DNA from 2 places in the Dehalobacter sp. DCM genome. Region 2 is predicted to be linked to the other one. Evidence: riboswitches for the same ligand, from Rfam matches in the RefSeq annotation. Region 2 holds a riboswitch; the other holds the start of a gene.
The links. A riboswitch is a leader RNA that binds a small molecule or an ion and turns the genes downstream of it on or off. The one in region 2 is predicted to bind cyclic di-GMP.
Positions count from the first base shown of each region.

Region 1: it holds a riboswitch for cyclic di-GMP, as region 2 does, so the genes downstream of both, LPY66_RS13915 (sigma-70 family RNA polymerase sigma factor) here and LPY66_RS07585 (cell wall-binding repeat-containing protein) in region 2, are expected to answer to the same signal.

Region 1 covers NZ_CP092282.1:3,011,084-3,018,596, reverse strand. Annotated here, with positions in the region: gene LPY66_RS13960 (VirD4-like conjugal transfer protein, CD1115 family) at 1-882, shown strand, start outside; gene LPY66_RS13955 (helix-turn-helix domain-containing protein) at 887-1,156, shown strand; gene LPY66_RS13950 (SLOG family protein) at 1,294-1,848, opposite strand; gene LPY66_RS13945 (helix-turn-helix domain-containing protein) at 1,960-2,301, shown strand; gene LPY66_RS13940 (GGDEF domain-containing protein) at 2,395-3,204, opposite strand; gene LPY66_RS13935 (hypothetical protein) at 3,236-3,742, opposite strand; gene LPY66_RS13930 (helix-turn-helix domain-containing protein) at 3,899-4,234, shown strand; gene LPY66_RS13925 (LPXTG cell wall anchor domain-containing protein) at 4,250-4,375, opposite strand; gene LPY66_RS13920 (helix-turn-helix domain-containing protein) at 4,659-4,982, shown strand; cyclic di-GMP riboswitch class I at 5,271-5,361, shown strand; gene LPY66_RS13915 (sigma-70 family RNA polymerase sigma factor) at 5,783-6,238, shown strand; gene LPY66_RS13910 (hypothetical protein) at 6,330-6,506, opposite strand; gene LPY66_RS13905 (resolvase) at 6,785-7,165, shown strand; gene LPY66_RS13900 (recombinase family protein) at 7,202-7,513, shown strand, end outside.
Region 2 covers NZ_CP092282.1:1,611,138-1,618,650, reverse strand. Annotated here, with positions in the region: gene LPY66_RS07605 (hypothetical protein) at 1-623, opposite strand, end outside; gene LPY66_RS07600 (hypothetical protein) at 637-2,391, opposite strand; gene LPY66_RS07595 (radical SAM protein) at 2,375-3,466, opposite strand; gene LPY66_RS07590 (hypothetical protein) at 3,459-4,415, opposite strand; cyclic di-GMP riboswitch class I at 4,651-4,735, shown strand; gene LPY66_RS07585 (cell wall-binding repeat-containing protein) at 4,817-6,403, shown strand; gene LPY66_RS07580 (cell wall-binding repeat-containing protein) at 6,630-7,513, opposite strand, start outside.

The DNA.
Region 1 (7,513 bases), 1.4 Mb from region 2:
ACTGCCCTTTCAAGGCTCAACGCTTTTCTGGACTCCGAACTGGAGCAAGTGTTGTGCTTTGACACGGCCATTGACGCTGAAAGGTTCTGTACCGAAAAAAGCGCCATTTTTCTAGTCATGCCGGAAGAAGATAACACGAAGTATTTCATCATCAGCCTGATCGTTCAGCAGCTCTACCGGGAAATCCTCTCGGTGGCCGACGAGCATGGCGGCAAACTCCCCAACCGAGTGATGATGTTCCTCGATGAAATCGGCACCATACCAAAAATCGAGTCAGCGGAGATGATGTTCAGCGCCAGTCGTTCCCGCCGCGTGTCTATTGTAGCGATCATACAATCGTTTGCTCAATTGGAGAAAAACTACGGACGTGAGGGTTCCGCCATCATTATCGACAACTGTCAGGATACGGTGTTCGGCGGTTTCGCCCCCAACAGTGAATCCGCGCAGATATTGTCGAAGGCCCTCGGCAGCAAAACCGTAATGAGCGGCTCCATCAGCCGTGGCAAAAACGATCCCAGCCAATCCCTGCAGATGATCGAGCGGCCACTGCTGACCCCTGACGAATTGAAGTCCATGCCCAAGGGACATTTTATTGTGACCAAGACCGGAGCGTATCCCATGCGCACCAGACTGAAGCTGTTCATGGAATGGGGCATTGTCTTTGGGAAGCAATACGTAATCGCAGAGCAGTCCGCCAGAATAGTGGAGTACGCTGACCGCTTCACCCTTGAAGAAGAAATCATCCGGCGCCATGCCGCCTGTGAAGAAATGCCGGAAGAACCAAAAGCTCCTGAGTCCGGATCAGGCGGAATGCTTCATACGCCGGGACCAACGATCAATCTTGACCCTTTTATTCAAAAACAGGAATCTACAAGGGGGTGACGCTATGGGGTACTTTACCTCGCTTTATTCCTCCGAACTGCCACACCGTGCAAGAGCCGTCTATATGTATCTTTCCGACCGCTCCGACAAGGAAGGTAAATGCTATCCGGCAATTGGTACCATCGCCAGGGAGCTGAAGCTGTCCCGGAGTACCGTCAAGCGCGCCCTTGCTGACTTGGAAAAGAGCGGATATCTCCGCAAGGAACAGCGTTGGCGGGAAAACGGCGGAAAGAGCAGCAACATGTTCTATCTGAAAAAGTTAGATAGCAGTTGATTGAAGAAAAATATATTTTTACACCAAGGGAAAAGTCCGTCCATTTTGTGAACCATGGAAGGGTTCATGGTGAACCATGAAGGCGAACCTCTCACTCTAAGAGTGTTCAACAGCAGAAAAAGAACAAGAAGGACGAACTATTTCAGACCTTGGGTTATTGTAATGGGCGTAAGTAAGCCGGTGTCCGGATGTATGGTGATGATCCCTCTGTTTTTATTTTTGGCATAAGCAATGAGGTGGCTTACAGGTTCCATCCGGTATATGAGCGGATCATCATCATAGACCGCGAGTACAAAATTGGAGCGGTTAACAAGATATTTATTGCACAATAGATAACAGTCATGTTCGTAATGAGTGCAAAGCGTGTATTCGGAGGTGCTTCTCTCTGCAATCGAGAAATAGCGATTTCTAAGCTGGGGCGTCCATTTCGTGGCCTGTTCCTCATAAGGCAGCACGCAATGAAGCTGAATATCGGAACCCCGACGCTGAAGTCCAAGGACTAGCTCCGCACCCCACATAGGGGCGCCCGGCTCACAATTCGAATAAAAAGCAGTGACTCCGTTTTGGTATAGAGCCAGGATTTGCATCAGCAGGGTTGCTTTGATTTGTTGACACAGATAGTCCTCCTCATCGTACCCGAAAGGGAAACGTAATGGATTATGCCCTGCAAACGCGCAAGCTAACGTATTCATTTTTTCACTCCCGTTTTAATTATGTGGTCATAATGTGCATAAAGGCTATTCCATTATATGCCAACTGTGCATACAATACAAGTAATCAGTTAAAATAAGGACGGTGAGTTTATGGAACTGGACTATAAGGCTATCGGGCAGAGGATAAAAGACGCGAGAGCCCGAATCGGTATGAGCCAGGAGCGGCTGGCAGAACTGGCCGGACTTTCGATGACGCATATGAGTCACATCGAAACCGGTAACACAAAGGTCAGCCTTCCGGCATTGGTACAGGTCGCAAACGCATTGAACGTATCGCTGGATGACTTGGTGTGTGACAGCCTTGATAAGGCAAAGAAAATTTTTGAGAATGAAATTACACAGACGGTTCAGGACTGCAGTGAACAAGAGGTTCGAGTTATTGCCGACACGATTATTGCCCTGAAAAGCTCTTTGAGGAAACGCAGCCGATAATACAGTAAAAATCTCAGGCAGCTTCTGACGAAAGCTTCCTGAGATTTTATTTGCCTGAAGGTATTCTTTTAGTGCCTGACTTGCGAATGCAGTTCATAATGCGACTTTGTTTCTGCCTTTCTTTTTTGCTTGGTAGAGTTTTTTGTCCATAAGCTCCACCACCTGATCGACTGTATGGACGCCGCTAGTTTTATCTATGGTTTGTACGCCAAAGCTGCAGGTAATCTTTATGTGAATATCATTGATATAAAAACGTTTACTCTCCACTGAATGGCGCAGGCGGTTTGCTATTTTCACGACCGTATTTCGGCTGAGCTCTGGCAGACAAACCAGTAGTTCATCCCCGCCATAACGGGCCACCCATCCATCCTTCTTTCGGATATGCCGGAGAAATACACATGCGATTTGTTTCAGGATGTGATCGCCGGCAATATGTCCATACTGGTCATTGACTTTTTTGAAGAAGTCGATATCCGCATATATAAACGAAATAGGATCACTGTTTCGGAAAGTTCGTTCTAAATCGATTGGAAGCTGTTCGTCAATATACCTGCGGTTATATAAATTTGTCAGAGGGTCTGTGATTGCTAATTTTTGCATATGCTCAAGCGAGGTCGAGCCGGTTCTCATGTCACCGAGATGAATAAGCTCCAGACAGCAAGTCTGACCGCCGATAGTAATCGGTATGCTGGTGACGATTTCAAGCAGGCCGTCATTTTCTCTGATAGAGAATGTTGCTTCATGAAATCCCTCGAATGAGACGGGAGCTTCCTTGGGGTTATCGGTTTCCTCGCTTTCATAAAGCATTTGCTTATGGCTGCCATCCCAAATTCGAGTAACAGGATAATATTTTTGTAGCATCCCTATGGATGCCACTGCTTGCGTTAAACTATCAAATATCATACTTATCGATTCCTTTTATAAAATACTGATGTCAAGAATATAAACAGTGTTGCAAAAACGTCCTGATTCTTGAAATAAGAATTTTCTTGTGTCTGTCAGCAGGTTTAAAGTCCTGCTGAATTGCCGATTTATCCTCATATGGAAGGATCATATGTGAAGGGCGGTGCTGCCGCAAGAACAGTATGAATTCATCCATTGGCAAAGTGCGTTCAAATCGTAACGGGATCTTATACGTTCTGCAGTAGTCAGAGATCAGAGAATCCAACATCGCCCACTGCACCGTGATGACCGGGAGCCTCCGATTTCTACACTCTTCTATTATGCCATAATTCTGCCGGTTTTTTAAGTATCCTGCAATAATGAGAAAATCAATACGCTCATCGCAGAATATCAATGTCTGCTCCTTAGATGTTGTCAGAGCAACGACCTGAACCCCGGTTGAAGTCATATAATCTGCTAATTCTTGGGCTTTCTCCATTAATCGATCCGATAAAATCAAAACACGGATAGAGGAAGTATTTTTCACTTCGATTTTCATAGCTTATTCGCCTCCTTTCGTAGGAGCTTACTCCGCTGCGTATAAGTTTGCCAACTTTATAGTATTCTATGAGTATGCATTTTAATATACTTTACGTTAATTTTCAAGTTAAACTGTATTCTTTAAGATTACTATAAAGGAGGCTTAAAGCATATTATGTTGAATCGAAAAGAATTTGGGGCTGCCATCCGCAATGCCCGGTTAGAAAATAAGTTAACCCAGGAAAAACTGGCGGAAATGCTTGGAGTAACGCCTGTCCATGTCAAGCAATTAGAATCAGGAAGCAGAATGCCGTCGTTAGAGCTTCTCCACAATATTGCCGTCACGCTGAATTTCTCAGTAGATGGGGCATTCTTTCCGGCAGATGTAAAGAACACGGAAATGCTGGACAAACTCGAACGGATACTTAATCTATGTACATCACATGATTTGCGTGTGGTTTATGCCACAGCCATTGCATTAACCGACAAAGACATGGAGAACTCAATCTAACCGGGAGTTACATCGCTAGTTTTTCTTCCTTCTCTTGGAAACTAAGGAAGCAATTCCGACAACAGCTAGAGCTCCAAGTAAGACCAGAATAATGATCAGCTTCTCTTCTGGAGTTGCCTGAAGAAAATCAGAACCCAGCATATGGTCCTCTCCTTTCTCGATGTTTGTATTGTCTGCAACGGCATATTCCGTTGCGGTTTATTGCACTGTCTTATTCTTGGACTCTATTGGAAATCCAATGGCAGAGCAACAAGCAAATATGTCATCATCCAAGGATATTCGATGAATTCACTTATAATAGTGTAAAATTTCATATTATGTATGATTGTAACATATATCTTTAGACTACTACAAGCATAACAACATATATGCGTGGACTAGTCGCCTCAAATTATCACTTATGATGTTTTTGGAGGTGATTACAGTGTCGACGCATGAATATGAGAAATATGTACGTGACCGCATTACGCAGTTAAGATTGCAAAAAGGGATATCGGAATATAAGTTGAGTTATGACCTGGGGCACAGCAGAGGCTATATTTACAATATCACGTCTGGAAAATCACTTCCACCGTTAACTGAGCTTTTCTCAATTTGCGAGTATTTTGATATCACTCCGGCGGAGTTTTTTGATGACAGGATATCCAATCCGGAATTGATCCAAAAAGCTGTAGAAGGGCTGAAAACGCTGAGCGACAGCGACATGCTATTGATTTTAAACCACATAAACCGATTGCAACAGAAATAAAACGACAGCCACTTACCGATTTCGCCGGTAGGTGGTTTTTTTGTGCCTTAAGCGTACAACACGGCATTAATATTTACTATTTTTTACATTTAAATTGTTGAATTTTATTTAAAAGTGGCATATAATGGTATTGGTAATTATACACATATTTGATATAAAAGTTCAAGTGGGCGAATTATACAGAAAAGAGGTGTTTTGAAGAGCTAGACTTTACTGCACCGTTAGACATACATTTAGGATACTTGGCCCCCTTTTCTTATGCGAGAACTTAATAAAAATTAAATCGAATAGTGCTAAGAGCAAACCTGCCTAAAGGTAGGGACGCAAAGCCATAGGATCTAAGGTGCTTATGAAGCGCTAAGACAGCCTGGCTGCCGGAAGCTGTAACAGAAGCCTGCCCATCCATGGGTAGGTTTTTGTGTTTTTTTGTACAGCTTTTGTCCAATTGTTTTGGAGATACTGGTGTCCCTGCTTTCGCTTGCGGTTTCTTATGGCGAAAGAAAGGACTAGGGATATGACCAGAGATACGCAACTTTTTTTGGTGTTGAAATAAAGACTACGGATTAAATTCTTTAGCCCCCCTCCAAGTTAAAAATGATACAAAAAAGTCCCCAATTTGTGACTTGCAAATTGTGGACTTTTTTTATTCGACACAATTCTACCGTTATCGACCTGAAGGTTACTTTTTCTTCTCTGTAAACACAAACAGTCAAAGTGCGGTCTGTATGCCACACTGCCGTTCACCGCCGCTTGTTCTTCGTTTCCGGATTTCAAAAATCACGAAATGGAGGACAAGCCTTATGGAAGAAGGCAAAAAACGGACCGATTACAGGAAGCTATACCCTAACATGAAAGAAGAAATCTATGAGGTACTGGAGCAATCTGACCGGAAGATCAAGTACAGTAGATATGATCTGAAAACAGAACGATGCAGCATCGACTATGAGAAAGGAACGGTTACATACATTCCAAGCCGCGAAGATTCCCTCGATAGGCTTGAAGAACAGAATTACCAGTTTTCAGACCAGAGCGAAAGCGTGGAAGATCGTGCAATCAAAGACACCATGATAACTGATATGAAGTCTTGCATAGAGCGGCTTTCAATGGAGGATCAAACTTTAATTTCCTATATCTTTTTCAATGGGGGTACCCAGCAAGGTTATGGGGAATTGATTGGCATGACGCAACGTGGCGTTGGTAAACGTCAGGAAAAAATCCTTGAAAAGCTCAGAAAGATGATGGGCATAGATATTTAAAAAATTTTAAAATTTTAGTTCTGAACCCTCTCACTTAACGGCCAATTAAGTGAGGGGGTTTTTTCTATCCCTCTTTCGCTCTTTGAAAATTTCATATCCGACAGCATAAATACATGATCTGTCCGGCCGTGATGAGCGGCAGCGACATTGATGGGCGCGCCAAGACTACCTGCGGATGGGTGACAGACATCCGTCGAACCGATGGCATCGAAGGCGACGAGCGGCAAGGCCCGGTCAAAAAACGGTCTATGGTGGACCGTATCGCCATGAAACGGACAGTGTTAAAGCTACTTCTGCCCAGCCACAGACTCAAGCAATGGGGGCAGCTCGGTGAGAACCACGGAGAGGTGAAATCCCTATGAGGCTTGCTGACCACAAGCCGTTTTATGCTGCCGCCCTAGCTTCGGGAAGTAGTGTCGAATAGAAGCAGCCAAATGAAGAACAAGAGATCGTTTGATCTTAGAAACTACGCGGCAGGATTTTTAATGCTCTTTTCCCATCCTGCCGCGTCCTTGTAAGATTAAATACCAACGAGGAGGTAATGTTATGAGCAACAAATCACTGAGTGAATTGCTGGAAAAAGATCTGGCCGTCGGCTATGTATATGGTTATGACGGAACGCGTCAGGTCTTTTATTTCGAGAACTCCCCTGCAAACATTGCAAATTTTATCATGCTTCATAGCGAAAACACAGATAAAATCGTTCTGACAGATCAGGTAGACAGACTAATCTTAAATACCTTTGGAGAGTTCATCAACCAGTGCCCCGATCAAGCATTCCTGCAGGAAGTCCTGAGAGAGCTGGTACCCATGCAGATGGGGGAAAAAGAGCCATCTGAGATACTGACCGCCAACGAAGATGAATTTACGAAGCTTTTGTATGAAGAAGATCAACAAGTAACGGAAGCCGAGCTGCGGATGTTGTAGCTCCGGCTTTTAATTAAATACGGAACGGAGGTCTTTATGAAAGAACAATTACGTGCTTGGCTCTATTGCCGGATTGATGCTCCGGAAGATACACATGGCACCTTGAAAAGTCAGAAGGAAGAACTCTATGATTATGCGGAGCAGATGGGCTTTACCGTCGACGGCTACGCCGAAGATTTGGGTAATGGTCTGAATTTAAACCGTCCTGGTCTTCTGGAGATCGAGAAGGCCGCAAGCGAAAATCAAATGGATGTATTGGTCGTGAAAAGGCTTGACCGTATCGGACGGGATACAGCACAAGTGCTCGAATTTCTCCGGGGACTAGACCAGTTGGGCATTGCGATTTAT
Region 2 (7,513 bases):
GCTATTTCGGGATTCACCGATACGCCGTCCGGTCTTAATCGGCGCAAATACGAACCGAACCAGCGTGTCTCTTCATAGTTTAAGGCACTAAGGATCTCATCCAGGCTAAAACCTTCCGGTATCATGCCTTTTCCGGCGCAGGCAACGAGTGCAGCCTGACGTGTCAAATCTGTCAATGCTGTAAACACCTGTGCGGCAGCCGGGTCAAGCTCAATATCCAGAGAAGCGTTTACCAGATGGCTGATTCCGGTTATTTCGTTAAGAATCGTGAGGATCGTCTCCGTATCCTTAATATCGGATACTATCAGTGTTTCTCCGGCATTGTCGACCCAATATACTCTATCCCCGTTAAAGTAAGCGACCTTATCAATTTTCCCGAAAGGGCCGGCAACTCGGAATCCTGCAAAGCTTTGAGCCCCGGCTAATCCATTAAAAAACTCGTATGCCGTCGGCGTCAGTGCTCCTGCTGTATCGATGATTCCTTGATCCATAAGCCCTTGCTTATCCTGTTCGGCAAAACCCGGTGCCTGGACGGAATAAAGCGGCGAGATGATTGATTTTTCATCAAATGCGGATCCCAGCCAGGTTACAGCCTCCGGCTTCAAGTGAAATCGTAAACTCATACAGTACCTCCTATTAATACACATAAGTAACCGGGTTATACTGATTCACAAAGTTGTTTATGCTATCGGTAGTATTTTGAATGGCTTTTCCTGCCTTATAAACGCCGGACAGGCCGCTCTCAACAAACGGTGTATACGCTTTGCCGTCTGCCACGCTGACGGCTTCGATTCCCTGACCGGTATATCCCTGTTTCCAGTTATCAAAGATGACCGGATCGCCTTTGATGAAATTTTTGCCCTGGTCCGTCGCCCAGCTTTGCAGGCCGTTATTGATCGCTGTCTGCCCGAAGCTTTGGGTCAAAGGGTTTGAATTCCGGATGGAGTTAATAAACGAACCGACATTGACATCCGACCAATCCAGTCCTTCAGGTATTTTTCCGCCTTCTGGCAGGATTCCGTCTCCGAGGACATTTAAGGATGAGTCCAAAGCGCCTTTCATTGCGCCTTTAAAACCGGAAGTCACGATATTTGTCAGAAACTCGCCTTCTTTCCCTTTCTCAGGTCCGTCGACAAAGGTTCCATACATTTCTTTACCTGCCTCAGCGCCGACATTATAGATATTCTGGGCCGCCTTACCTGCAGCTTCGCCCCAACGGTCCCCGACAAATCCCCCGAGTTTATCTTTGGCGATATCACTGAGTCCTCCCAAAGCACCCTTACCCACTTCGTTGAGAATATTCCCTTTGGCCAACCCTTCGCCGAGTCCCCCGGCTACACCTTTAAGTCCGGTATAAGCAGTTTTGATCGTCTTTCCAACCGGTCCCGTCACATTGGAAAGGATATCGACACCGGTGTCGGCGGCCGTTTGCGTCAGTTCGCCTGCTTTCGTCAAGACATTCCAGAAACTTGCTTTGGCCATTTCATTTTCTGCGACCTTTTGCTGCCATTGCTGTTCTTTGATCAATTCATCTCTGCGCGCGTTATTGCGCTCTTCTTTGGCAACATTAATCTCGTTTTGCAGCTGTTCCATTTTTTGTTTGTGTTCCTGTTGGATCCGGATTATTTCCGGATCCGGGCCAATCGGAGTACGATCCTTCGGGGTGTAATTGATCTCGGCATTGTTTGCTTTCAGCGTTCCCTGAAGCTCATTTTCCCGTTGCTTTAAGGCTTCAATCTGGCTTTGCACCGCACTGGTATCGTAGCTTTTATGCTGCCCATACCCTTTAGCGACAGCTTCCAGGTAAGCTTTTTGCTCTTTGACCTGGACCAGATCCTCCTGCTGTTGTTTGACCCAATCGCTCTTTGCCGCTTTAGCTGCTGCTTCTTCCGCCTTTGTCACAGCCAGCTGGTATTTTTGTGCTTCGATTTGGTCTTTTTGACTTTTTAAATAATCGATATAGTCTTGATATTGCTGATTCATCTTATCAAAGCTCGGGTCGCTCTTATCCGCTGTCGTCTGCGCATCAGCCCATTGCTTTGTATACGCGTCGATTTCCTGGTCAATTTTGCTGCCGGCTGCCTCCAGTTTGGCGCTCTCCGCATCCAGTACCCCACCAATCAGCGCATCCTTTGCCGCAGCATCTGCGGCCATTTTCTCGGCGGCTGCCTGCGCCGCCTGAGCCGCTGCAGCCATGGCACCCTCTAATTCGGCGTCTCCGCCTCCTCCGCCGCCACCGTCCTCTTCATCCACTTTGTCGCTTTCCTCAACCCTGCTGCAATCACATTGAAATACAGCAAGTCCCACCAAAACGGCAGCGACAGCATCGCCAAGCGACGCGCCAAAACTGGTACTGCTTGAATTGGTAACAAACTCAGTTCGTATTTTCAATCTTTTTCCCTCCTCGTATCATCCCGCATAGGACGATTTCAGGTACAACCGGACATCCGCCAAGGCAATAGCCCTTCAGACTGCAGTCCGGACAACTATTTCTCATTATCTTTCGAAATTCATCAAATTCCTTGCTATTCCAGGCTTCCAGCAATGTATGGCGACGCAAGTCAACCTTCCAGCGCTGCTGCTGGTCAAAGCTGCAGGGCAGCATCTGCATATCCGGCGTAACATAAGCGCTGAACCGTCCGCCTTCACATGGCTCGATGCTGGCCGGATGGACTTTCCAAGCCATATTCAGAAGTCCCGGTACACAACAGCTGTCGAATCCGGCGATTCGGCAGTTTTCTGCGTCATTGAACAAGCCGAAAAAGTAACGCACCTTTGGATTCAGGATATCCAATACATTGTCTTGCCGCCCCAGTCCCACCGGTTTGTGCAGCAGGAAGATGATTCTTCCGATCCCCTTGGGGATTCTTTTTTGTTCAATGAGCGCAATCGCTTCATCCAGTGACTGATTGCTCAGTACATAATGAATATTGGTGTGAACACCTTCATCCAGTAAGGCAGCGATAGCCTTTAGCGTATATTCTGAACGATACCAACTGACTGCGGCGGCTCCGCAATATTCAGCGATCAGGCGTGCCTTGACCGAAGTGAGCCCGAGCCCGGATGTTGTCATATTCGGAACGACCCCAGCCTCGCGTGTACTGACCAGGATTGCTTCAAAATCGTCATGCATGTCCGGATCTCCTCTGCCTCCGAGAGCAATCTGACATACATGGCCTTCACACTGCCGGATTATCGCTTTGTAATCCAATAAAGACATGTTCGGCTCGTGTTTATGCCATCCATCCTGATAGCACTGAACGCCCGACTGCACGCACAGACCGCTGCCGCCATGATCACAATGGCCCATGATGCCAATGTCCAGCAGATGAGGCATTTCCGCCATAAAGGGTTCTTCCCCGGTATCTTCACCGTTCTCGTTCAAAACATTGCTGCGAATATATAAGCCGGTATCCGCGTCAAATTGTGTTTCAAAGCCGTATGTCCGATCTTTAAATTTACGCATCGGCTTGTTTGGATTTCATGACCACTATCAGTACTAAGCCGGCGACCACGGCAATCGCCCCCAGGATATACCCTATATTCTCTCCCAACGGCTTTCTCAGAACGGCAAGCAGAATACTGCTCAGAAAGCCAAGCGTCAGTCCGCTGAGCGCTACATAAATATGATGATTGCGTACTGGGCTTGGTTTACGCAGCAAGACAAACAGATCATTCATAACGACGCGTCCGGTCATAAACGGAATACTACGCGGTCCATCACCAAGCGCTTTCATTATGGCAAATGCAATAGCCAGTGAAACCGCGATTTTATCAATCGCATTGTTCCGTGTCAGAAAATTAGAGATCATCGCAGCAAGACCGGCGAATAGGATCAGAATGCCGAGACTGCGTGCCCCGACTTCCGCCCAATTTTTTTGCAAATCAGGTATCAGCGATGTAAAATTTGTTTTTACTTTACGGAAGCCCTCTCGCCGTACGCGCCGGACTAAAGGGACGATGACGCGAAGAACGACAGTGGCATAGATGGCTTTCCCGATAAAATTATTGTAAGAAGCCGTCAGAAAGACCAAAACCAGTATGATCTTATCCAGGAACATCCACAGCGGCGCCAATGCAGGTGCCGCAGCCATCATCTTATACGCGCTGAACGTTCCTAATCCCGTCCATATTACAAGAATAATCGGTATCATCCACCCGTATTTCCGTAATATCGGCGGCAGAGATTGGGCAACATTATGCAGTCCAAGTTTCAGCAGATTTATTGTCGATCGGGGATCTCCCACCTCCAGTCCCTGGAGCTCCATACGCCGTTCTTTCTTCTTTTTTTGTGTCAGATCAGAACCATTATATCCCTGAGGCCGGGGTACAGGTTCAGGTGCAGGATCACTAAGAATCCTTAGTGGTATTGCCGGTGGCGGTAGTATTACCGTAACATCGGTTTCGTTGGACACATTCTCTCCTCCATTCGTAACTAATCATCAATAAACCCTACGTCATTTTGAGCCACAACCATCAAATTCGAATATTTTTCTCTAAAAAACATTTAATTCCTTCATGTAAACTTGTATCCGCGAGCATTTGTCATTGACATATGCAGGCGAACGATGCCGCAAATGGATTGACAATCGTCGGAAAATTCAATAGAATTATTTCAACAATAAATGTTTCGAAATGAATATATATTTATGACGACAAGAGCACACCAGCTGAAAGGCTGGGCCGCAAAGTCATGGGTCTAAAGCATTTATGCCAGGATTGCCAGACTGCCGAACCATAGAGAGCATTAAACAAGCATCTATGATTCATTGATCGCTTGTTTTTTTGTTTTATTCTTTTAAGAAATGGAAGTGAAATGTTGATGCCGCGCGGCTTAAGAATCTTTCTTTGTATAACAGCTTCCCTGATCCTAGTCCTTTCATCACAGATACCTGCTTTGGGCAACACGGAAGAGACCACCATCCGTGTCTCCGGGCAAGATCGCTATGCAACCGCTGCCGCGATCGCCCATACCGGCTGGACACAATCGGATTATGCAATTATTGTCAGTGGCGATAATTACCCGGATGCTTTGGTTTCTGCTGTAACAGCTAAACAGTTCAATGCACCGATCTTGCTCGCAACAAAAAAATCCCTGCCGTCAGCGACCAAACAAACCTTAACTGATCTTCAAGTGAAATGTGTGATTCTTATCGGCGGGACTGCTGTCTTATCGAATACGCTTCAGTTGGAATTACAGAAGATGGGAATAACTGTAACCCGTTGGGCTGGCCCTGACAGGTATGCGACCTCCGTTGTCGTAGCCAGTCAATCCGTTAATACGTCAGAAATTTTTATCACATCAGGCGATGGCTTTACGGATGCCCTTTCGGTATCTTCCATCGCCGCCTGCAAAAACGTACCGATAATTTTAGTCTCAAAAGACCGTATCTCACCGGAAGCAGAAGCATATATCCAATCTCATCCGATTACCAATACGTATGTGATCGGTGATACCGATATTATCAGCGATAATGTCGCTCAAATGTTCCCAAATCCGGAACGGATCACCGGGGTAAATAAATATGATCGAAACATTGCCGTCATCAACCGCTTCGGCTGTGACGTACCTGGACCTAACGTCATGATCGCGACCGGTGAGGACTACGCAGACGCTTTGTCCGGATCAGCCTATGCCGCAAAGACGAACTCGCCGATTGTTCTTGTCAGTTCAACCCTATCCGCTTCGACCCGCTCGTATTTTGATTCCAACACCTCGGGGAAAACGCTCTGCATTCTGGGCGGCGAGTCCGCAATAAGCAATTCCACCATTGATAAACTAATCTCTGAAAATGGATATCGTTATTCGAATAATCGTCGCAGCATGAAACATTCCCGTGAATGGGACAACACCTCAGACTTTTATCCCGAGGAATCTTCCGATCCGCTGCTTGATCTGGGATATACAGAAGAAAAATACATCCTGGTCTTTGGTTCTCTAAGCAATCCGGTCTATCCAAGTGCCACTGAGTCCGTTCAGCATATGACGACGATTTCTGTCGATGTCTGGCTATTGAAAGCAAGCGGTGAAAAGTACTCAGGAAAACGCACATTGACCGTCAATAAGGCTATTGCCGACCGGATTCAGTCAGTATTCAAAGAAATCTATGAAGGCCCGGAAAAATTTCCAATTTATAGCGTTCAGGGATATGCCTGGCGCCCGGAACCGACCTCGGAGCACCGCTGGGGACTGGCCGTTGATATCAACCCGAATGAGAATTATATGATTACCAACACCGGCGTTATCAAGGCTGGATCTTTCTGGAAACCGGGAATAAGTCCATACTCAATTCCATTAAACGGCGACGTTGTAAACGCTTTCAATAAATACGGCTTTACCTGGGGCGGAAACGCCTGGCACTCGTCAAATGATTATATGCACTTTTCCTATCTGGGGAGATAAAATCTACTCTACTCTACTCTAAAAACAATTTGTAACATTTTAACGTAACCGTCAAATAAGCAGGTGTATAGAAATAGAGCAAAGAACAGTGTAAACTGAAATCTTTGCTCTATTTGCAGACAGCTTGAATTTTGGGATTCCACGAATATCATTGGCAGGGCATCATCGAAGTATCTCGAAGATGTGACCAGCAATTACAGTGTTTTATGGCTATTTACTTATTTTTTTACTTAAATAAATCCTCAATAATAGATTGTGGAATCGCGCCCGTACCACCACAGATGATTGCATCCGTATACGCTTGAGAGTCCAAATATTCCTCAATCAGCTGCATTTCTCCTCCTACGAGAAGTACCGGAGAGTTATAATGAGCAGCCAAGGTCGTGCCGGAAAGCGCATCCGGGAAGTCCGTTCCGGTTGCCAGCAATACCTTTTTTGTATCAAGGTTAAAGTATTTGGCAATATTCAGCGCTGTCAGATAACGGTTCTGACCTTGGATCCGAATCGCTGAGCCAGAAGACAAGCCCGTTAGCTGCTGAAGCTTCTGAGCCAAGGCTTCGGAGACTGCGCCGCTGCCGCCTATGAAATAGATTTTACCCGGCGCAAGGTTTTTTAAATAATCAAGGGAGGCCTGATTAAGAGAATCCTTGCCGCTGAGCAGAACAGGATAGCCGAGCGAGGCTGCAATGGAGCTGATGCTCAAAGCATCCGGGAAATTTTCTCCGGTAGTAATAAATACAGGAGTCCCCTTCGCAACATTGAGTTTCTTGAGTATTTCCAGATTGGTCAGATATCGATCCTGGCCGGAGATCCTTTGGATATTCTTTACCCCCATCTCCCTCAGGGCAGCGAGAAGTTTTTCGGATACTGCGCCCTGTCCGCCCAAAATATAGAGCGTACCGTTTTCGGTCAGATGTGTCCTAATATAGTTGAGTACTTCCTGACTGTCCTGCGCTGAATTGCCTCCCAGTAGAATCGGCGCATCCAGCAGGTTGGCCAGGGAGCTTCCTGATAAGGCGTCGGGGAAATTGAATCCGGTGGCCAGAATACAATGATTAATAGGGCCGCTATAGAGGCTTTCGGCAATGGATACTGAGGTAGCAAAACGGT